3 regions of the Buttiauxella noackiae genome follow, and region 2 is predicted to be linked to each of the others. Evidence: predicted binding sites of a transcription regulator. Region 2 holds the regulator's gene; each other region holds the start of a gene.
The links. The regulator Fur, encoded in region 2, represses iron uptake genes when iron is present. The targets are predictions, from matches to a motif close to ATAATAATGAGAACNACTATCAA.
Positions count from the first base shown of each region.

Region 1: the regulator Fur is predicted to act here: its motif matches at 5,176-5,198, upstream of fes (enterochelin esterase).
Region 3: the regulator Fur is predicted to act here: its motif matches at 4,641-4,663, upstream of fhuE (ferric-rhodotorulic acid/ferric-coprogen receptor FhuE).

Region 1 is NZ_JPRU01000001.1:1,748,784-1,756,005, reverse strand. It holds gene opgB (phosphatidylglycerol--membrane-oligosaccharide glycerophosphotransferase) at 1-383, shown strand, start outside; gene gdhA (NADP-specific glutamate dehydrogenase) at 471-1,814, opposite strand; gene IX31_RS08005 (4'-phosphopantetheinyl transferase family protein) at 1,910-2,590, opposite strand; gene IX31_RS08000 (TonB-dependent siderophore receptor) at 2,695-4,977, opposite strand; gene fes (enterochelin esterase) at 5,257-6,471, shown strand; gene IX31_RS07990 (MbtH family protein) at 6,487-6,708, shown strand; gene IX31_RS07985 (enterobactin synthase subunit F) at 6,716-7,222, shown strand, end outside.
Region 2 is NZ_JPRU01000001.1:1,561,868-1,569,089, forward strand. It holds gene ybfF (esterase) at 1-703, shown strand, start outside; gene ybfE (LexA regulated protein) at 839-1,120, shown strand; gene fldA (flavodoxin FldA) at 1,270-1,800, shown strand; gene fur (ferric iron uptake transcriptional regulator) at 2,083-2,535, shown strand; gene chiQ (ChiQ/YbfN family lipoprotein) at 2,627-2,959, opposite strand; gene chiP (chitoporin ChiP) at 3,007-4,404, opposite strand; gene glnS (glutamine--tRNA ligase) at 4,877-6,544, opposite strand; gene nagE (N-acetylglucosamine-specific PTS transporter subunit IIBC) at 6,724-7,222, opposite strand, start outside.
Region 3 is NZ_JPRU01000001.1:1,158,060-1,165,281, reverse strand. It holds gene IX31_RS05325 (metal-dependent hydrolase) at 1-396, shown strand, start outside; gene ptsG (PTS glucose transporter subunit IIBC) at 698-2,131, shown strand; gene fhuE (ferric-rhodotorulic acid/ferric-coprogen receptor FhuE) at 2,346-4,535, opposite strand; gene hinT (purine nucleoside phosphoramidase) at 4,903-5,259, shown strand; gene IX31_RS05305 (YcfL family putative periplasmic lipoprotein) at 5,264-5,638, shown strand; gene lpoB (penicillin-binding protein activator LpoB) at 5,694-6,290, shown strand; gene thiK (thiamine kinase) at 6,268-7,098, shown strand; gene nagZ (beta-N-acetylhexosaminidase) at 7,114-7,222, shown strand, end outside.

The DNA of each region.
Region 1 (7,222 bases), 190 kb from region 2:
CGCCGCAAACCGTGAAAGAGTTCACCGGCATTTCACGCCCGGAAGAGTGGGGGCGTTGGTCAAATGCGAATCTGGCACCGGAAGTGAAAATTGAATATGCCGAGCCGCTGCCGGAGAAATTTGACCTGGTAATCATCGCTAAAGCCTTTGGCCCGAATATTGGCCAACCGGTGCCGGTAAAAGTGGGAAGCCAACAGCAAACATTAACACTTGGAGAAGAGTTGAGTACCACGACGCTGCATTTTGATAACCCTGAGCGTAGTCATGTGCTGGAAATTATTCCACCACAGCCGCAGTTATCTAATGAAGGCAATATTCTTGGTCACGAACCGCGCAAGATTGGGATTGGGATGGAGGATATTAAGGTAGTACCAGCCACATAGTTATTGAATGACGCTGCGCTTATCCGACCTACGAAAAGAAACGTAGGGTGGATAAGTGCAGCGTCATCCACCTTTTACATCAAATGCTTACAGAACACCTTGCCCAAACATGGCATCCGCAACTTTCACGAAACCGGCAATATTGGCACCGCGAACATAATGTGTTTGCTTATCTTCACCACCGTAATTCACACAGGCTTCATGAATATCCAGCATGATGTGATGCAGGCGAACATCCACTTTTTCAGCCTTCCATCCCATACGAGCGGCGTTTTGTGCCATCTCCAGACCTGAAGTGGCCACACCGCCCGCATTTGCCGCTTTACCTGGAGCGAACAGCACGCCCGCGTCCACGAACAGATTGGTTGCTTCAATGGTGGTTGGCATATTCGCACCTTCAGCAATGGCCTTCACACCATTGGCAATCAGCACACGAGCCGCTTCGGTATCCAGTTCATTCTGTGTTGCGCACGGCAGGGCGATATCCACCGGTACGCTCCACGGTTGCTGGCCTTCGAGATACTTCAGGCCGAACTCTTTCGCGTAATCGGCAACTCGACCATCGCGGCTGGATTTAATTTCAGCCAGACGCGCCAGTTTTTCGGTAGTGAAGCCAGTTTCGTCGACGACGGTGCCGTTGGAGTCAGAAGCCGTAACCACGCGCGCACCCAGCGATAATGCTTTTTCAATGGCGTATTGCGCCACGTTACCGGAACCAGAAACGGCAACGCGCATTCCTTCAAAGCCCAGGCCATGACGCTTGAGCATCGCATCGGTGAAGTAGATAAGACCGTAACCAGTCGCTTCCGGGCGAATCAGGCTTCCACCGAACGACAACCCTTTGCCGGTAAATACGCAGGCCGTATTGTTGGAGAGTTTTTTCATCATCCCTGCCATAAAGCCAACTTCACGCCCACCAACGCCAATATCACCTGCAGGAACATCGGTATCCGGCCCAAGGTGGCGATACAGCTCCATCATCAGCGCCTGGCAAAAACGCATGATCTCACCTTCACTTTTGCCTTTCGGGTTAAAGTCGCTACCGCCTTTACCACCGCCCATTGGCAGTGTGGTCAGCGCATTTTTGAAGGTTTGTTCAAAGCCTAAGAATTTCAGAATCGAGAGATTCACCGAGGGGTGGAAACGCATCCCACCTTTAAATGGCCCGATCGCCGAGCTAAATTGCACGCGCCAGGCGCGGTTAACCTGCACCTGATTTTTGTCATCAACCCAGGTGACGCGGAACTGAATCACACGTTCCGGTTCAACCAGTCTCTCCAGTAAGGCTGAACGGCGGTACTGCGGATTTTGCTCCAGGAACGGCCACAGCGTGGTCATGACTTCGCGTACTGCCTGTGCAAATTCAGGTTGGTTTGGATCACGTTGTTGAACAGAGGTCAGGAATGATTCAAGGGAAAGCGAGTTTTCCATAGATTAATAAGTCCTTGTTATAAGCAATGTTATAGATGTGTTGTGTTACTTCGAATATAACATTCACTTATTACCGAGCCGCAAGCGATTTCTTTTTATTGCCACCCAAGCCGTATTAGCGTTATTAATTTCTCTGCGTCACCATTCCATATCACCATGAATGTATTGCCTTTTTTGTATGGTCCGAGCGAATGATTTAGGGTCAGAGTTAATCGCGTTTCATCTATTTTACTTATTGATGCATAAGAAAAATCAAAGTAACGACCCACATGGCGGAACAAGGCTTTGAATAAGCTTTCTTTTGCACAAAAGGCTATCGTTAACGCGTAGTGGTAAGGCCAGCGAGACTGGCGCAACAGCTCTTTTTCAGCGCAATCTATAATCCCACCATGAATTTCTTCGGCGATGTGCGGGGCAATAATTTCTTCATAGTCGATACCGATTCCCTCGCGCATATCCGCAGAATCAGTAATCACGGTCGATAATGCCACATTGCCGCTGTGCGTGACGCTGCCGGTGAATCCCGGTGGCCAGCAGGGTTCACGGTGCAGTCCGATTCCCGGCACATAATCATTTACGCCATGAAAACGCAGCGCTTCACAGGCCGCTATTCTTCCTGCGAGATGTTCGGCTTTGCGTTTAACAACAGAATTGGATAAGCGCTGGTGATGGGGTAGCCATAACAAATCGTTGGGCTGAAAGGTTGTGGCGTCAAAATCCACGCGGTAAACGCGTAAATGGGGGAGAAAGTCGAAATGGGAAAGTTGATATTGCATCGCTATCGCTTAAAAACGGTGGATGTCGCTCACGCTAATCCACCCAGGAACAGCTTTCTCGTAGGGCGGATAAACGCATGCGTCATCCGCCGAAAAGCCAAAACTTAGAAGTGGGTATTCACACTCACATAGTAAGTACGACCGGACTCGTTATAGGTCTCGGCACCTGCCCCGTACATATAACCGACAGCACCACCTGTTGTCTGGGCATTACCTGCGCGCCAGTGGCGTTTATCGAACAGGTTATCAATCCCCGTCGTCAGGCTGACGTTTTTGGTCGCGTCCCAGGTTCCGCTCAGTCCAACAATGCTATACGGGCTAACCTCGTTGGTTTCGGGACCTGTTGCCGGTTCACCTTTGTAGTTGTACTTCTTCGGCTGTTGTTTGCCGTACCACGTAAAGGTTGATTGCACAGAGATGTCCTGGCGAACCTGCCAGCTCAGGGTGGAGTTTAGCGTATATTCCGGAATAACGGACAGGCGCTCACCGGTCTCTTTATTCTTACTTTCCAACATGTAAGTGATGTTATTCGTCCAGTTCACCGTGTTGGAAACCGGTACGTTTAACGTGCCTTCCAGCCCTTCTACCAGCGCCTTAGGAATGTTTTCCCATTGGTAAATATCGGTTTTGGTTTTGCCAGAAGAAGTCTGGCCGATTGGCGCGTATCCCGCTTCGATTTTGTCTTTATAATCATTGCGGAACCAGGTGACCCCAGCGAGCCAGCCGTCACGTTTGAACTCAAGGCCGATCTCTTTGTTGACACTGGTTTCAGCTTTAAGATCTTCGTTACCCATCATGTAGCAGCCCACGCCGGTACCGCTTGCGTAGCAGCCCTGGCCTTTGCTGTAGAGGATGTAGTTTGGGTTAGTCTGATACAGGCTTGGCGCTTTATAGGCCTGAGCAATACCCATTTTCAGGGTGAAGTCATCACCCAAACCTTGAGACAGGTTCAGAGATGGGCTCCAGTTATTACCCACGATGCTGTGATGATCAAAGCGCAGACCCGGTGTCAACATGGTGCTGTCGGTCAGCTCCATATTGTCTTCAGCAAACAGTGAGAAGATCTCTGCCTGAGAATATGGGCTACGGTTGGTGCTGTTCGAACCTGGAATTGGGCCGCCCATAAAGGTTTGACCGTTCGATGACAAATCTTTCATCTTTTGCTGGTTCCATTCGGTACCCAGCGTCAGGTTTTGGTTAAACACGAAATCAATCGGGATATTCACTTCGCTATGCAATAACACATCGCTCAGATCGATATCGCTGAATTTATCGCTGGAGAAAATCCCTTCGGTGCCACCGGCCAGGCCTTCCTGCATACGCGAGTTGCGCGTGTGCTCGTACTGCACGTAGTTGCTGGTGGTCAAGCCGCTGTCCCAACCGCCGTTCCAGGTCAAAGAATAGTTCTGGCGATACAGACGGTTAGTCTCGTTGCCGTAGTTATCTTTCACAATCTGGTTGGTATTGGTGTTCTGGGTATCGCCGGAATAGAGGTTGCCCTGGCGGCTGTAACCCGCTTCCAGTTCCAGTGATTGCATTGGCGCAAAATCCCAACGCACGACGCCATTGATATCTTTGTTAATTACGCCTTCACGCCCGGCTGGCAGGGTGTCGGCATAAATACCGGTACGTTCAGACTGATGGCCCTGGTTGATGTCCCAGGCATCGGCCTGAGTTTTATCGAGGTTGCCGTACAAACGGAAGCTGAAATCCCCACCCAGTGGGCCGTTCAGGCTGAAGTTGGTGCGCTTAGTGGAACCTTCGTCTTTGTGCTCAGGGGCGTTGAGATAGGTGTTCCAGGTACCGTGCCATTCACCGTTGCCTTTTTTGGTGATGATATTGACTACACCACCTGCCGCACCGTTACCATAACGCGCCGCTGCCGGGCCACGAATCACTTCAATACGTTCGACCATTTCTGGTGGCACCCAGCTTGCATCACCGCGTGTATCACGTTCGCCACGCCAGCCAAGTCGTACCGAGTTGCGACTGCTCACCGGTTTGCCATCGATCAGAATCAGGGTGTTTTCCGGGCCCATACCGCGAATATCAATTTGACGTCCATTACCGCGTTGGCCACTGGTGGAGTTACCGGTCAGGTTAACGCCGGGCATAGTGCGGACGATTTCGGAAATATCACGCGCTGGTGGGCGTTTTTTCAGCTCTTCAGCGGTGATGGTTGAAACGCCTGGAGCCTGTAAATTTTGTGCGGCGGCGGTGACAACCAGAGTGTCTTCGTCAGCGTGATTTTGTGTGTCGTCATTGTTGGCAGCAGCGGTCTGAGCCGGTGCTGGTGCTGCTTGTTCTGCCGCAAAGGCAGGTGAAGCGACACCGTATATTCCCAGATTGATCAGCACAGCGAGGGAATAGTTAATTTTCTTATTCATTATGGCGGCCTGCTTTTCCGCTGGGCCCGGTGTCATTCCATTCCCTAAAGGGATCGGGCGCAGCATGGATGTTACGAAGCGATACCGAAACTGTCTGCAACAGCCCCGAAATGAGGGAATCGTGCGTTCAAGTCCGGCAATTAATTGTTTTTGCACCAGGAAGCTGGTAGCCCAAAGCGCGGAAATACGCTATTGCAAATGCAAATAATTATCAATAGTATTATCAATATATTTCAGGCTTGTTGATCGTTATCAATAATTTCAGAAGGTTATGTTTGAGTGACGCATTTGCTGACAGGAAGTGAGAGCTGGTGGCAGGAAAAACAGGCACAAGGGATCCCCGCCGTCACTTTTGAAAGTGACGGTCTGTGCGAGGTGACTTTTCTGTGGCGTGACCCCGAGGGCTGCGAGCAAACCTCTCCGACAAAGCGAGTCTGGATTTACATCACTGGCGTGACCGATCACCACCAGAGCTCGCGCCCGCAATCGCTCGAACGTATTGCTGGCACTAACGTCTGGCAATGGCAAACGCAGCTAACTGCTACATGGCGCGGCAGTTATTGCCTCATTCCAACAGACAGCGAAGATGATTTCCCTGCAGAGGCTTTTGACGGCATCGTGCCGGAGCGCATGGCGCTGCGTGAAGGCTGGCGGAAACTGCTGCCACGTGCGATTGCCGACCCGCTAAATCCTGAAAGCTGGCTCGGTGGGCGAGGGCATCCGATGTCAGCACTCCATCTTCCTGATGCACCAAAGCAAACTGGTTGGGATAAACCATTCACACCGTATAACGCTCCCCAACATATTTCCTGGCTGAGTGTCCGCCTGAAAAACCAACGTAGTGTATGGATTTTTGCAACCGGTGACGCGCAGCCTGAGCAGCGCCCATTGGCGATATTACTCGACGGCCAATTCTGGGCTGAAGGGATGCCAGTGTGGTCTGCACTTCAGGCTCAAACAGATGCCGGAGTATTACCTCCCGCCGTTTATGTGTTGATTGATGTTATCGACAATGCCACTCGCAGTGGTGAACTGCCCTGTAATGCGCAGTTTTGGCTGGCAGTACAAGAAGAATTACTACCGCATCTGCGCACGGTTACCCGCTGGAATGAAAATCCAGAAACCACGGTGGTCGCCGGGCAAAGCTTTGGTGGGCTTTCCTCGCTTTATGCCGCACTTCACTGGCCTGAACAATTTGGCTGTGTGCTGAGCCAATCAGGTTCTTACTGGTGGCCACGTCGCGAAAATAACCAGCAAGGCGGGCAGTTGATACGGCAACTGGAAGACGGGCTTGCGTGTGAAAAACCGCTGCGTATCTATCTTGAGGCAGGGGTCAGAGAGCCTCTCATTCATCAAGTTAATCAACGAATTTACCCCTTACTACAACAAACACAGCGAGCTGTTTTCTACCGTCAGGTTGATGGTGGGCACGATGCGCTTTGCTGGCGAGGCGGTTTAATTGACGGTCTCACCTGGCTTTGGAAAGCGCCTTAAAGATTGGAGTGAACTATGGAATTCAGTAACCCTTTCGACTCGTTGCAGGGCCATTTTTTTATCCTTAAAAATGCGCAGCAACAGTTAAGTTTATGGCCGGAGCATTGTGCTTTACCCGATGGCTGGCAGGTGGTTTGTGAACCCGCATCAAACGATGAATGTAACCGCTGGCTGCTCGCCAACTGGGGCAGTCTTCAACCCGCTTCCTTTGCAAAAGAAGAGGTGAGTGGTGAGTGAATTCATGATGACTCCAGCACGGGAACAACAGATCAAAACCATGCCGCTTGTGGCAGCACAGCCCGGAATCTGGATGGCAGATCAGCTGTCACAACACTCCAACATGTGGAGCGTGGCACACTATGTTGAGCTAAATGGAGAACTCAACGAAGCGTTATTGTGCCAGGCGATAGTGGCAGGAATGAAAGAGGCCGATACCCTTTGCATGCGCTTTAGCGAAGTGGACGGCGAAGCGCGCCAGTGGGTCGATCCTGATGCCTCGTTTGTTGCGCCTCACTGTGTTGATCTGCGCAACCAAATCGATCCGATCGCTGCCGCACAAGCGATAATGCGCGACGATCTCGAAGGGGATTTGCGCATTGCCAGCGGCAAGCCGCTTTACCATCATCAACTGCTGCGTATCTCAGATACACGCTGGTTCTGGTATCAACGTTTTCATCATTTAGTGGTCGATGGCTTTAGTTTCACCGCTATTACCCGCCGTATTGCCAATATTTATAGCGATTTGTGCCAA
Region 2 (7,222 bases):
TTTTGGTAGCCTTGATAACCTGGGCGTGCTGGCCCGTGACCTTGGGCAGGATCATACGTTGCTGCAAATCGATCTTCGCAACCACGGTTTATCACCACGAAGCGCTGAGATGAACTACCCAGCAATGGCGCAGGATGTGGTCGAAACGCTCGATGAATTTGGCTTTGAGAAAGCGATTATTATTGGCCATTCAATGGGCGGCAAAGTGGCGATGGCACTGACTGCCATTGCCCCTGAACGTATTGATAAATTAGTGCTGATTGATATCGCGCCAGTGGATTATCAGGTTCGTCGCCATGATGAGATTTTCGCAGCGATTAATGCGGTTAGCGCATCTGATGTTAAAACTCGCCAGCAGGCCGCGACCGTGATGCGCGAGCATCTTGATGAAGAAGGTGTCATTCAGTTCTTACTGAAATCCTTTGCCGATGGCGAATGGAAATTCAATGTGCCGGTGCTGTGGGAGCAATATGAGCATATTGTCGGCTGGGAAAACATTCCCGCATGGAACGAACCGGCGCTATTTATTCGCGGCGGCGCATCTCCTTATGTTGATGAATCACATCGTAGCCAACTGCTTTCCCAGTTTCCTCAGGCACGTGCTCATGTGGTTGCCGGTGCCGGACACTGGGTTCACGCAGAAAAACCTGATGCTGTTTTGCGCGCAATCCATCGTTTTATCGACACAACAACGACAAACTGATTAAAAACAAACCGACTGGCCGCAAGATGTGGCTAACGCGTTGGCGCGCAAGCCATGCTGATGTATGATTGCGCGCTAAAATGCGCCAGAGCACCCCGCTCCGTGCCACCTGAATTCCCTGTCAGTAGTCTAATCATGGCAAAAGAACAAACGGACCGTACTACATTAGATCTGTTCGCGGACGAGCGTCGCCCGGGGCGACCAAAAACCAATCCGCTAACGCGTGATGAGCAATTGCGTATCAATAAACGCAACCAACTCAAGCGCGATAAAGTACGCGGCCTGAAGCGAGTGGAGCTAAAGCTCAATAACGATGCGGTAGATGCTCTCAATCAGTTGGCTGAAGCGCGCAATATCAGTCGTAGTGAATTGATTGAAGAGATGCTGCTCGAACAACTGAAGCAACATCTCAGTTAGTTTTAATGCTGCTTCCCTGTTAGATTTTGCAGACTGTGCACTACGGGGTCATAGCAGTTTCCGCACTGTGATGTGTTCTGCTATGATTGCCCTATCTGTGGCTAAATAGCAGCCACCATACCATTAAGTATCAAGAGGTTATTTTACTCATGGCAATCGTAGGCATTTTTTTCGGCAGCGACACCGGTAACACCGAAAATATCGCGAAAATGATTCAAAAACAGCTCGGTAAGGATGTTGCTGAGGTGCATGACATTGCTAAGAGCAGCAAAGAAGACCTGGAAGGCTTCGACATTCTGCTTCTCGGCATTCCAACGTGGTACTACGGCGAAGCGCAGTGCGACTGGGATGATTTCTTCCCAACTCTGGAAGAAGTTGATTTCAATGGCAAACTGGTTGCCCTGTTCGGCTGTGGTGACCAGGAAGACTATGCAGAATACTTCTGTGACGCATTAGGTACTATCCGTGACATCATTGAGCCGCGTGGTGCAGCTATCGTCGGTCACTGGCCAACGGCGGGTTATCATTTCGAAGCGTCTAAAGGTCTTGCAGACGACGACCACTTTGTTGGGCTGGCAATTGACGAAGACCGTCAACCTGAACTTACTGCTGAACGTGTTCAGAAGTGGGTTAAACAAGTTTCTGAAGAACTAAACCTGGCTGATATCATCAACGCCTGATTCCAGATGCGGCACAACTATTAGGTTGCGCCGCATTGATAGTTATTTCCGATTAAAATAATTGCTACAAATTTTTAACTTTCCAGTTTGTCCCTGTACAATGAACTCCTGACAAAATAGCTAACAAGGCAATCAAATCGCGACTCAACCGCCATTTCTTAGCTTGATTATGCATAATACTTGCGGTTCCCATTTAGAAGTGGCAGTTCTATAATGAGACGCATTCATCTTAACGCTCACCCTGAGTCCGAGCGAATCGTTAAGCAACAGGACAATTTCCGCATGACTGACAATAATACCGCATTAAAGAAGGCCGGCCTGAAAGTCACGCTTCCGCGATTAAAAATCCTTGAAGTGTTGCAGGGGCCGGTGAACCATCACGTCAGTGCGGAAGACTTATATAAACGTCTGATTGATATGGGCGAAGAGATTGGTCTCGCCACAGTTTATCGTGTATTAAACCAGTTTGATGATGCAGGCATTGTGACTCGTCATAACTTCGAAGGCGGCAAATCCGTATTCGAACTGACGCAACAGCATCACCATGACCACCTGATTTGCCTGGACTGCGGCAAAGTTATTGAATTCAGTGATGATTCAATCGAAGCCCGCCAGCGCGAAATCGCATCACGTCATGGTATTCGTCTGACTAACCACAGCCTGTACCTGTACGGTCATTGCGCTGAAGGTGATTGCCGTACCGACGAAAACGCGCACGAAATCAGCGAAAAGTAATCTGCATAGCCTGACATCCCTGACCCGGATGTCACCTATAAAAAAACCGGTGAGACAATTCACCGGTTTTTTTATTGCTCAAATACGGTAACTATTTGTTGTTTGCGCGGATTTCCTGCCAGATTTTATCGCATTTAGCTTTAACAGCCTGGTCATTACCCGTTTGTGTTGCCTGAATGCAGTTCTGGTAATCCAGTGTGCGAACGGTTTCTTTCTTCGCAAACTCTTGATGCTCTTTTTCCTGACCCAGTACATTCAGCACGCTTTGGCAGGCCTGGATTTTATCAGGGTTACCTTCTGCAGTGTTAATGCAGGCACTATATGCTTGTTTCAGCTTTGAATCTTCCGGAGCAGTTTTAGGTTGTTGCTGTGCACATGCACTCAAACCTAACGCCATCACCACAGTCAGAATGATTTTTTTCATGCTTGATATCCTTAAAAAAACCGGGCGTTTTCACGCCCGGATTCGAATCAGAAGATGGTGAACGGTGCGATGACGATGAATTTCACGTCGCGCTCATCCTGGAAGATGTTGCCGTAACCACCGCCCCAGCTTGGGATGTCTGAATGGTTGTCATACTGAGTGAAGTGCAGTTTGAACAGAGTACCTTTCGCACGGCCATCCTGAACGGTATACAATGCATCAAGGCTGTAGGCAGATTCTTTCAGGCGATTATCAGCATCGTAGTAACCGTCAGTGGTTGGTTTAGAGCTTGGTTTTGCATCCCATGCGTACACATAAGAAGCACCCACTGCCCAACCTGCCAGATTCCAGTTGCTCAGGTCATACATCGCGCCAGCAAATACTGCTTTTTCACCGTTGGCGTTGAAGTCAGAGCGGTTATCCCACCACACATCAAGACGACCGTTTGAAGATGCATAAGTTGGGGTCATACGCTGCAGGAAGTAACCTTGTTGGCCATCGGCTTTAACAATAGTTCCTTCAAGACGCAAATCAACCTGGCCCACGCGGTATCCGAGAGTCAGAGCTTGTAACCATGCTGTGCCGTCGTACAGATCGTTAACGCTGCCATCAGAAACTTTGTCACGCGTGCCGTAGAACTGGTAGCTGGTTGTTAACGGGCTGCCGGCGATATCAAATTTGTAGCTTGCTTTGGTGAAGTACTGATCAACGTAGCCTTCAGCCTGCCCAAATGCCGCTTCGAGAATGAAATCATTTTTGAAGTCATACTTCGCGCCAAGAGAGTGTAAATATTCAACTTTGGTGTTTTTGTCGTTCTGATAGAACTTGTCCATTTCCAGGTGCCATGGAGCTTTGTACTCGTTGGTCCACATGTAGGAGAAGCTCAACGCACCAGAATCGCCGTAGTCAAAGTTTGCACCGGCTTCAGCACCCTGATAAGTACCAGGCATGAAGCTCCAGTGCGGTGCGAGCAAGGTTTGCCCGGTTGGCTGAATGTAACCGCCACGCGCCCAAACTGGACCGTATTTAAATTTAGCTGCTGCTTTATAGAGGCTAATACCGCTTTTATCACCTGAATAATCTTCGTCGTAAGCTTTGTTTACAGAGGAAAATGCGATTTCGTTCGGGTGACCGCTGTCGCCGTTTTCTGCCATTTCGATAGCAGTAAAGGCCGCGATATCGAGACCGAACATGTCAGCGGCGAAACCAGACTGGAAGTCCAGGTTGGCGTTCCAGGTAGAGTGCGCAAGGTTAGTTTCATATTTGTCAGTCGTAACATCTTTACGGTCACGCTCACGTTGCCAGTAATAAACACCACCGGTCAGAGTCGAGTCATCAATAAAACCTGCGGCACTTGCCTGAGGGATGACTACCAGTCCTGAAAGAGCCGTGACACCTGCAATTGCAAGCGCCAGTGCACTACGTTTGCCACTAAACGTACGCATATATTATTCCTCTTTGACGTATCAATAATCGCCGGACGTTAAAAGACGCCTTATGGCGAAAAAAAGTAAAAATGCCTAACGGCTAAAGCGGTTATGAATATTTGCCCGCATTACTGCTGCCCTTAAGACTATTTTTCGCGACGCGAATTATCAATGACTTTGTAAGAGTTCATTCCGATATTATGACAGAGAGCACATAATTTATGAGTATTTGTAACAAACAACGACACTAGGATTTTATCTTGATAATTAAGTTTTATAAAATACAAAGCTCTATATGAGAGCGCTCACATTATAAAAAGAAGAGTTTTTAATGTTCCGAGGTTGACCATAAAAAGTAGACAGTAAGAAGTGTAAATAACATTAATTCGCAACGCGAATGTGAAGATATTTTTAAGCAAATGATTATAAAGCGAAAAAAAACGCCGCAATTTGCGGCGTTTTTGTCAGATATTGACTTAGGGAAAAGGAACTACTCGCCCATTTTCGCCCAGGTATCACGCAAGCCAACGGTACGGTTAAATACCAGTTTGTCAGCAGTTGCATAACGGCTATCCAGGCAGAAATAACCTTCGCGCTCGAACTGGTACGCTTTGCCTTTTTCGGCATTTTGCAGACTTGGCTCAACGAAACCTTGCTTGATCACCAGAGATTCCGGGTTAATCGTCGCCAGGAAGTCTTCCGCAGCGCCCGGGTTGGCAACGCTGAACAGACGGTCGTAAAGGCGAATTTCAACCGGCAGTGCATGCTCTGCGCTTACCCAGTGGATAACGCCTTTCACTTTGCGGCCATCAGCCGGGTCTTTGCTTAATGTGTCCGGATCGTAGGAGCAGTGCAGCACGGTGATGTTCCCTGCTTCATCTTTCTCAACGCGATCGGCTTTAATCACATATGCATTGCGCAGGCGCACTTCTTTGCCCAGCACCAGACGCTTGTACTGTTTGTTGGCTTCTTCACGGAAGTCAGCACGATCGATGTAGATCTCACGGCTAAACGGTACCTGGCGGCTGCCCATTTCAGGCTTATTCGGATGATTAGGCATAGTCACCATTTCAACTTCACCTTGCGGGAAGTTTTCGATGATCACTTTCACCGGATCGAGAACAGCCATCGCGCGCGGTGCGTTCTCGTTCAGGTCATCACGGATACAAGATTCCAGAGACGCCATTTCAACGGTATTGTCTTGCTTAGTCACACCAATACGCTTACAGAACTCACGAATTGAAGCGGCCGTATAACCACGGCGACGCAGACCAGAAATAGTCGGCATACGTGGGTCATCCCAACCTTCTACAACCTTCTCTGTCACCAGCAGGTTCAGCTTGCGCTTAGACATGATGGAGTATTCAAGATTCAGGCGAGAAAACTCGTACTGACGCGGATGCGCAGGAATAGTGATGTTATCCAACACCCAATCGTACAGACGACGGTTGTCCTGGAACTCCAGCGTACACAGAGAGTGCGTAATGCCTTCTAACGCATCGGAAATGCAGTGGGTGAAGTCGTACATCGGGTAGATGCACCACTTGTTGCCGGTCTGGTGGTGCTCGGCAAATTTAATACGATAAATAACCGGATCACGCATTACGATGAACGGTGATGCCATGTCAATTTTCGCACGCAGGCACGCAGTCCCTTCTGCAAACTCGCCGTTACGCATCTTCTCGAACAGCGCAAGGTTCTCTTCAACCGTACGGTCGCGATATGGGCTGTTTTTCCCAGGCGAGGTCAATGAGCCGCGATATTCACGGATCTGCTCTGGAGTCAGTTCATCAACATACGCCAGACCTTTATTGATAAGTTCAACGGCATAGTTAAACAACTGATCAAAATAGTCGGAAGAGTAACGCACGTTGCCTGACCAATGAAAACCAAGCCATTCAACGTCGTGCTTAATGGAATCTACGAATTCGATGTCTTCTTTTGCTGGATTGGTGTCATCGAAACGCAGGTTGCATTGCCCTTGATAATCTTGCGCGATACCAAAGTTCAGGCAGATGGATTTTGCATGACCGATATGCAGATAACCATTTGGCTCTGGTGGAAAACGGGTGCAAATACTGTCGTGCTTACCATTGGCCAAATCTTCATCAATAATCTGGCGAATAAAGTTAGTTGGGCGGACTTCTGCCTCACTCATCGCGGGTTCCTCTATGCAAAAACTTTAGTTATCCGCACATGATCTTATAAGCAAGCGTCGGAAACAACCTTTAGTTGCATAAATAAGGATATCGGGGAGGAGTGACAGATGGGTATAAAAAAGCGGCTGGAGAAAAAACTCTCCAGCCGCTAAAGGCACAATCTATGACTCAGGAGCGATTATTTGCCTTTAATTTCGTACAGAGGTGTTTGCCCTGCAACAACAGAACCTTGCGCCTGGAGTACCAGACCGCTGTAGTCGTCGATGTTGCTACAAACTACTGGACTAATCATGGAGCGGGCGTTCGCATTCAGGAAATCAAGATCCATTTCCAGAATCGGCTGGCCTGCGACCACTTCAGCACCCTCTTCTACCAGACGAGTAAAGCCCTGGCCGTTCAATGCAACAGTATCAATGCCCATATGGACAACGATCTCAGCACCTTTCTCGGTTTCCAGACAGAACGCATGGTTGGTATTAAAGATTTTTACGATAGTACCGGCAGCTGGCGCGACAACTGTTTTTCCAGTTGGCTTAACAGCAACACCATCACCAACTGCTTTGCTGGCGAAGGCTTCATCAGGAACCTGATCCAGCGCAACCACGTCACCTGTTACTGGTGAAACCAGAGCTGCAATGGTTACAGCATTTGGAACTGCTTGTGGTTTTGCAGCAGCC
Region 3 (7,222 bases), 400 kb from region 2:
GCACGCGCCGATACTCTGTCGATCCTTCGCGAAGAGAAAGTGACAGACTGCGGTGGGGTACTACACTGTTTTACGGAAGACAGAGAAACTGCTGGAAAATTGCTCGATATGGGGTTTTACATTTCTTTCTCGGGCATTGTGACGTTCCGCAATGCTGAGCAACTCAGGGATGCAGCCCGTTATGTGCCACTGGATCGCATACTGGTGGAGACTGATTCACCTTATCTTGCGCCAGTGCCACATCGTGGCAAAGAAAACCAACCAGCGATGACTCGTGATGTAGCGGAATATATGGCGGTACTGAAAGGTGTTTCACTTGAGGAATTGGCCGTTGCGACGACAAAAAACTTCGCCACCTTGTTCCATATTCCTGACTCCCGCTTGCAATCCGCCTGATAATTCTAAGTTATTTTAAAGCTCGTAATTAATTATTGAAGCGAGTAAAGTTCACCGCCTCAAAAAGGGCGGTGAACGCCATTTTTGTAACATTCAGAAACGCGTTTTGTAAATTTATGAAAGTTTTTCACAGGGCTGTTTGAGAAACGTGATAGCCGTCAAACAAACTTTCGTCGATTTATTTTACTCTGCGTAATAAATCAAAAGGCACTTAGATGCCTGTTTATGGACCGGATCTCCCCCCAGTCCGATGCGCATAACGCGTAAAAAAAAGCACAAATACTCAGGAGCACTCTCAATTATGTTTAAGAATGCATTTGCTAACCTGCAAAAGGTGGGTAAATCGCTGATGCTGCCAGTATCCGTACTGCCTATCGCAGGTATCCTGCTGGGCGTCGGTTCTGCAAACTTCAGCTGGCTGCCAGCAGTGGTTTCTCATGTTATGGCGGAAGCGGGCGGTTCAGTATTCGCCAACATGCCGCTGATCTTTGCTATCGGTGTGGCATTAGGCTTCACAAATAACGATGGCGTTTCTGCATTAGCCTCTGTGGTTGCATACGGCATCATGGTGAAAACCATGGCAGTTGTTGCGCCTCTGGTTCTGCATTTACCTGCTGAAGAGATCGCAGCAAAACACCTGGCTGATACCGGTGTTCTGGGCGGTATTATCTCTGGTGCAATTGCAGCCTACATGTTTAACCGTTTTTACCGCATCAAGCTGCCAGAATACCTGGGCTTCTTCGCGGGTAAACGTTTCGTACCGATCATCTCTGGTCTGGCTGCGATCTTCATGGGCGTTGTGCTGTCCTTCATCTGGCCTCCAATCGGTACGGCTATTCAGACCTTCTCTCAGTGGGCTGCTTACCAGAACCCGGTTGTGGCATTCGGTATCTACGGTTTCGTAGAACGCTGCCTGGTACCATTCGGTCTGCACCACATCTGGAACGTTCCATTCCAGATGCAAATTGGTGAATACACCAATGCTGCAGGTCAGGTATTCCACGGCGATATCCCACGTTATATGGCAGGTGACCCAACTGCGGGCAAACTGTCTGGTGGCTTCCTGTTTAAAATGTATGGTCTGCCTGCTGCTGCTATCGCAATCTGGCACTCAGCTAAACCTGAGAACCGTGCAAAAGTCGGCGGTATCATGATCTCCGCTGCACTGACCTCGTTCCTGACCGGTATTACCGAGCCAATCGAGTTCTCCTTCATGTTCGTTGCTCCAATCCTGTACATCATCCACGCGGTGTTGGCAGGCCTGGCGTTCCCAATCTGTATCCTTCTGGGTATGCGTGACGGTACTTCCTTCTCTCACGGTCTGATTGACTTCATCGTGTTGAGCGGAAACAGCAGCAAACTGTGGTTGTTCCCAATTGTTGGCCTGTGCTACGCGGCGATTTACTACACCGTGTTCCGTGTGCTGATTAAAGCGCTGGACCTGAAAACTCCAGGTCGTGAAGACGCAACTTCAGAGACTTCTACCACTTCCACAAGCGAAATGGCACCAGCTCTGGTTAGCGCTTTCGGCGGTAAAGAAAACATCACTAACCTGGATGCGTGTATTACCCGTCTGCGTGTTAGCGTGGCCGACATTTCTAAAGTCGACCAGGCTGGCCTGAAGAAATTGGGTGCAGCAGGTGTAGTTGTAGCTGGTTCAGGTGTTCAGGCAATCTTCGGTACTAAATCCGATAACCTGAAAACTGAAATGGATGAGTGGATCCGTAACAGCTAACAAGTAGTTGGGGAGAACTGAGGGAGGCCATTGGCCTCCCTTTTTTATTGCCGTCATTCTTCAAGTAGTAGGGGGGGTGGCTTCGCGCTCTTGCCCGAATCACTTACTAATTTAAGCTTATCGGGACTCGTTCTTTTGCCGCCTACCCTGAACATGAATTATTTAGGCTATGAATTAAATGGCAGATAGCTTGCGTCATCCGCCATTAAGGATGCTAGAAAGCGTAATTAGCGCTTACAGAGAAGTTGCGCGGCGCACCGTAAACGATGGAACGGCTGTCGATGTTGGTGTCGTAAGTTTTGTCGAACAAGTTATCGAGGTTCGCCTGAACGGAGAGCGCCTTCGTGACTTGATAACGGGCAAACAAATCAACTAACGCATAACTGCCTTGTTCCGCACGGAAAGTACCGCCCGGTACTGGAACATCCGCCCACACATGGTCTTGCCAGTTGACGCCGCCACCGACAGTTAGCTCGCGCAGTGTTGGGATCCGGTAACTGGTGAACAATTTAACTGAAGTGCGAGGCAGGTTAGGGTTAACTGCTTTACCGTTGCTGTCTTCAGCAACATAGCGTGTCGCACCAAATGTCATCTGCCAGTCATCAGTCAGCGCACCGTTGATCTCAAACTCCACACCTTTACTTACGGTACCATCAGCTTCACGGTAGGCTGTCTCACCGTTGCTGTCAGGAATTACCATGCCAGTCGATTGTGCGAGGTTATCTTGTTCAATACGGAAGATGGCAAGAGAAGTGGTCAGACGGCTGTTCATCCAGTCAGACTTCACACCTGCTTCATAGTTATTACCGGTGATTGGGGTGAGGTAGTTACCTTGCTCATCACGTTCGGTTTGCGGTTTAAAGACTGAGGTATAGCTTGCGTAAGTTGACCAGTCATCATTGATATCAAACACCACACCGGCGTAAGGCGAGGTGTTATTTTTCTCAAGTTCCTGGGTCAGGGTATGCAGGTTGTATTTGGTATAACGTGCGCCAACGATCACGTGCAAAGGGTCGGCTAGAGTGATGCGAGTCGCCATATAGGCAGACTTCTGGCGAACCGTATCTTCCTGAGCGAGACTCAACGGCGTCCAGTTTGTTTCCGGGAAGTTACCGTCATAATCATTGTAATTACCTAACTGGGTATCGCTGATATTTTCCCAGGAGCTGTGATAGGTGTTGTTCTGTTTGGTGTAGCTGGTACCGATCATCAGTTCATGTTGGCGCCCTAAGAGCTCATAAGATCCATTGGCAAAGGTATCGAGAGCATCCACTTTGCGCTTACCGGTGTTGTAACCTGTGCCACCTACATATGGGTAGGATGCGCCATACGGGCTAACCATCATGCCGCTGTTTTTATCTACCAGTCCGTCCAGGTAAAGCTGCTTACTTTCGAGGTCCATTTCCGTGTGTGTCCCGTTCACCGTGAGCTGCCAGTCATTGGCAAACTTTTGCTTCAGGGTGACGAAGGTGCGCTGCGATTCTTTATCGTTGTAAGCCCAGTCAGGGGCCGTGCTGTAGCTGCGATCCGGATCAGTTTTGCTGCCATCGGTGTACCAGCGCGGAATGCCGCCCCATGTCGGACTGTTAACGTTGGTTTCCTGATAGTCATAACCGACTGAGAAACTGGTGGCCTCGGTCAAATCCGCATCGAGCACACCATAGAAGAATTTTTTCTTCTGATTGTAGCGGTCAAGCCAGCTGTCGTTATCCTGATAACCTGCAACCATACGGCCACGAACATTACCGTTGTCGGTCAATGGCGTAGACATATCAGCAACATAGCGCTGTTTATTCCAGCTTCCATACTCTGCTGATACGTTGGTCTGGAATTCACGACTATCGGCATGTTTACGCACCATATTGACGGCGGCTGAAGGGTTGCCGGAACCGGTCATCAGGCCATTAGCACCACGGACCACTTCAATCTGCTGATACATCGCGGTATCTGTCAGGGCGTCGCCCAGGTTCCAGCGCGATTCAAACAGCGTTGGGATGCCATCGACCATATAGTTATCTATTAAAAATCCGCGCGAGTAGAAGTTGCTGCGGTCGGAGTCGGCAACACTTTCTGATATGCCCGTGGTGTTTTTCAGTACATCGCCCAGTGACTGCAGATTCTGGTCCTGCATGCGCTGTTCGCTGATGATGCTAACGGACTGCGGAATATCACGCGGTACCAGCAACATTTTCGTTCCGCTGGTGGTGGTTTTAACACTGTAATCCTTCTCTTCTGTATCGAGTGTATTAGACACCGAGTTTTCGACAACCAGCGTTTCTTCTGCATTTTGAGTGGCAGAGAAAGCGGTAGAAGGAAGGAGTGCGAAAGCAATACAGGATGCCAGCATAGAAATAGCGCTGGCAGGTGCGCGCTGCCCATCCCTGGTAGAAATGGTTAAAGACATCTTAAACCCTTAATGAATTGTTGGAGGTTATGTCTCTGCGCCAAAGGAATCCGGTCGCGGAGTACATAGAGTGTTTGCGATTTTATTTATTTCATGCGAATAAAAATGAAAATGAGAAATATACTCATTCATTAACTGGCTGTAAACATATGTTACAGCTCAAATGAAATATCGTTTTAATCATGAGAAGTGCAGCGTTTACGAAAGATCTGAGAAGAAGGTTGCCCAAAGAGTGATAAAGAAATAATGGGTTGAGGTTGAAAGAGCACGAGTAACTCGCTCATACTCTTACGTTATGCCTTTAAGCCTGTGCGCGCAGCGACTTAAACGAGCAATTAGTCAGCAATTAATGAATAAAGGTAACGTCATGGCCGAAGAAACTATTTTCAGTAAAATTATTCGCCGCGAGATTCCGGCAGATATCGTTTATCAAGATGAGTTAGTTACTGCATTCCGTGACATATCGCCGCAGGCACCTACCCACATCCTCATTATTCCGAACATACTGATCCCAACAGTTAATGATGTCACTGCTGAGCATGAACTGGCGCTGGGGCGCATGTTGACCGTTGCTGCAAAAATTGCTGAGCAAGAAGGGATTGCTGAAGATGGCTATCGTCTGATCATGAACTGCAATCGTCATGGCGGGCAGGAAGTTTATCATATCCACCTGCATCTGCTGGGCGGTCGTGTGCTGGGGCCGATGCTGGCGCATAAAGGATAAGTTGATGAAAAATAAACCGCTGTTAACGCTACTGGCCGTCATTGTGATGGCTGGGTGTAGCTCCAAACCGGCTATCCCTGTCAATGATGGGCAAACGCTGGTCATGGAAGCATCTGTGCTTGCGGCGGGAGTCAGTGCTGAAAAGCCTGAAATTTCAACTGACAAGGGTGCCACTGTTTCTCGCAGCCGGCTATATAATGAACAGTCTAACCCCGTCATCATCAACTATCGTTTCTATTGGTATGACGAAAAGGGTCTTGAGATTCATCCTCTCGAGCAGCCACGTACGATTACGTTACCAGCGAAATCAAGCGTTTCGGTCTCATCCATAGCCAGTTATCCAGACGCACGTAAAGTTCGTCTTTCTCTCTCTTTGTAAGGGGTGAATTTTGATTAAGGGAATCTATCGTTATCTGGTTATTCTCGCTGCGGCGATGATTTTAACCGGGTGTATTAATCGTGGAGAAGCGCCTGCACCAGTGGAAGAAGTGAAACCTGTTCCACAGCAACCCGTAGAGCCGCCGCCAACTGTTCCAACAGTGCCAACTGTACCCACTCAGCCAGGCCCGATTGAACAACCACAACCTACCATTCCTGCAACACCAAAAGTGCGCAGCTACGATTGGGGCAGCACCATGCAGCCTATGGTTGGAAAAATGCTGCAAGCCGATGGTGTGACAGCCGGTGGCGTATTACTGGTGGACAGCGTAAATAACCACACTAATGGTTCACTGCAAACCAGCAAGGCGACAGAAGCACTACGTGGTGCGCTGGAGAACAATGCCAAATTTACCCTTGTTTCAGCACAACAACTTTCGTTGGCGAAACAGCAATTAGGGCTATCACCGCAAGACAGTCTTGGATCGCGCAGTAAAGCGATTGGCATTGCCCGTAATGTTGGTGCGCAATATGTGCTCTACAGCAACGCCAGCGGTAATGTGAATGCGCCGACGCTGAAAATGCAGTTGATGTTGGTACAAACTGGCGAAATTATCTGGTCAGGAAGCGGTGCTGTACAACAAACTCAATAATTCGACACTGCAACGTTTGATTGAGAAGTACCTTCCGGCGGCTCAGGCCGCCGGTTGCTTTTCTCATCTTCAGGGATTAAGCGGCGGCAGTCTGCATTTCAACCTTGGAACGGAAGAATATGTCGCCCGGCATCAGCTTACCGCGCCAATGCCTGGGGTTTCTCTCAGCAGACAGCATCGGGCTCTGAGACGCCTTCCTCCAGGAATAGGTCCTCGGCCCGTTTGTCTGGCTGAAGGCTGGCTTATCGTTGAATGGTTAAATGGGGAGGTGAAATCGGAACTCCCCTCACTGCAAATGCTCACTTCGTTACTGTATGATTTGCATCGTCAACACTGTTTTGGCTGGCGAATCAGTTTGTTGCAATTACTTGAGCATTATTGGCAAAACGCCGCATCAGAACGAAGAAGTTTGCTCTGGCTACGGTTGTTGAAAAAAATGAAGCGGCAAGGCGAACCTAAGCCGTTGCGTCTGGCACCGCTGCATATGGATATTCATGCCGGAAACCTGGTAAATCAGTCAGATGGTATCAAGCTTATCGACTGGGAATATGCCGGTGATGGGGATGTAGCACTGGAATTGGCGGCAGTCGCGCTGGCTAATAACATTGATTGCGAGCGGTTGGTTCATGCTTACGCGAAGTTAAGCCATATTCCATTACAAGTGCTAGTCCAGCAGGTTGCGCGTTGGCAGCCCTGGGTCATTATGCTGATGGCATCCTGGTATGAATGTCGTTGGTCGCAAACGCAGGATAAAACATTTTTAACTCTTGCAGATGAGGCCTGGAGCCTGCTGTGGAATAAGAATTGATAAAGAGAGGTTGATGTGGGTCCGGTAATGTTAGATGTGGCAGGCTTTGAGCTGGATGCCGAAGAGCGTGAAATTCTAAAACATCCACTTGTTGGTGGGCTGATTCTGTTTACCCGCAACTATC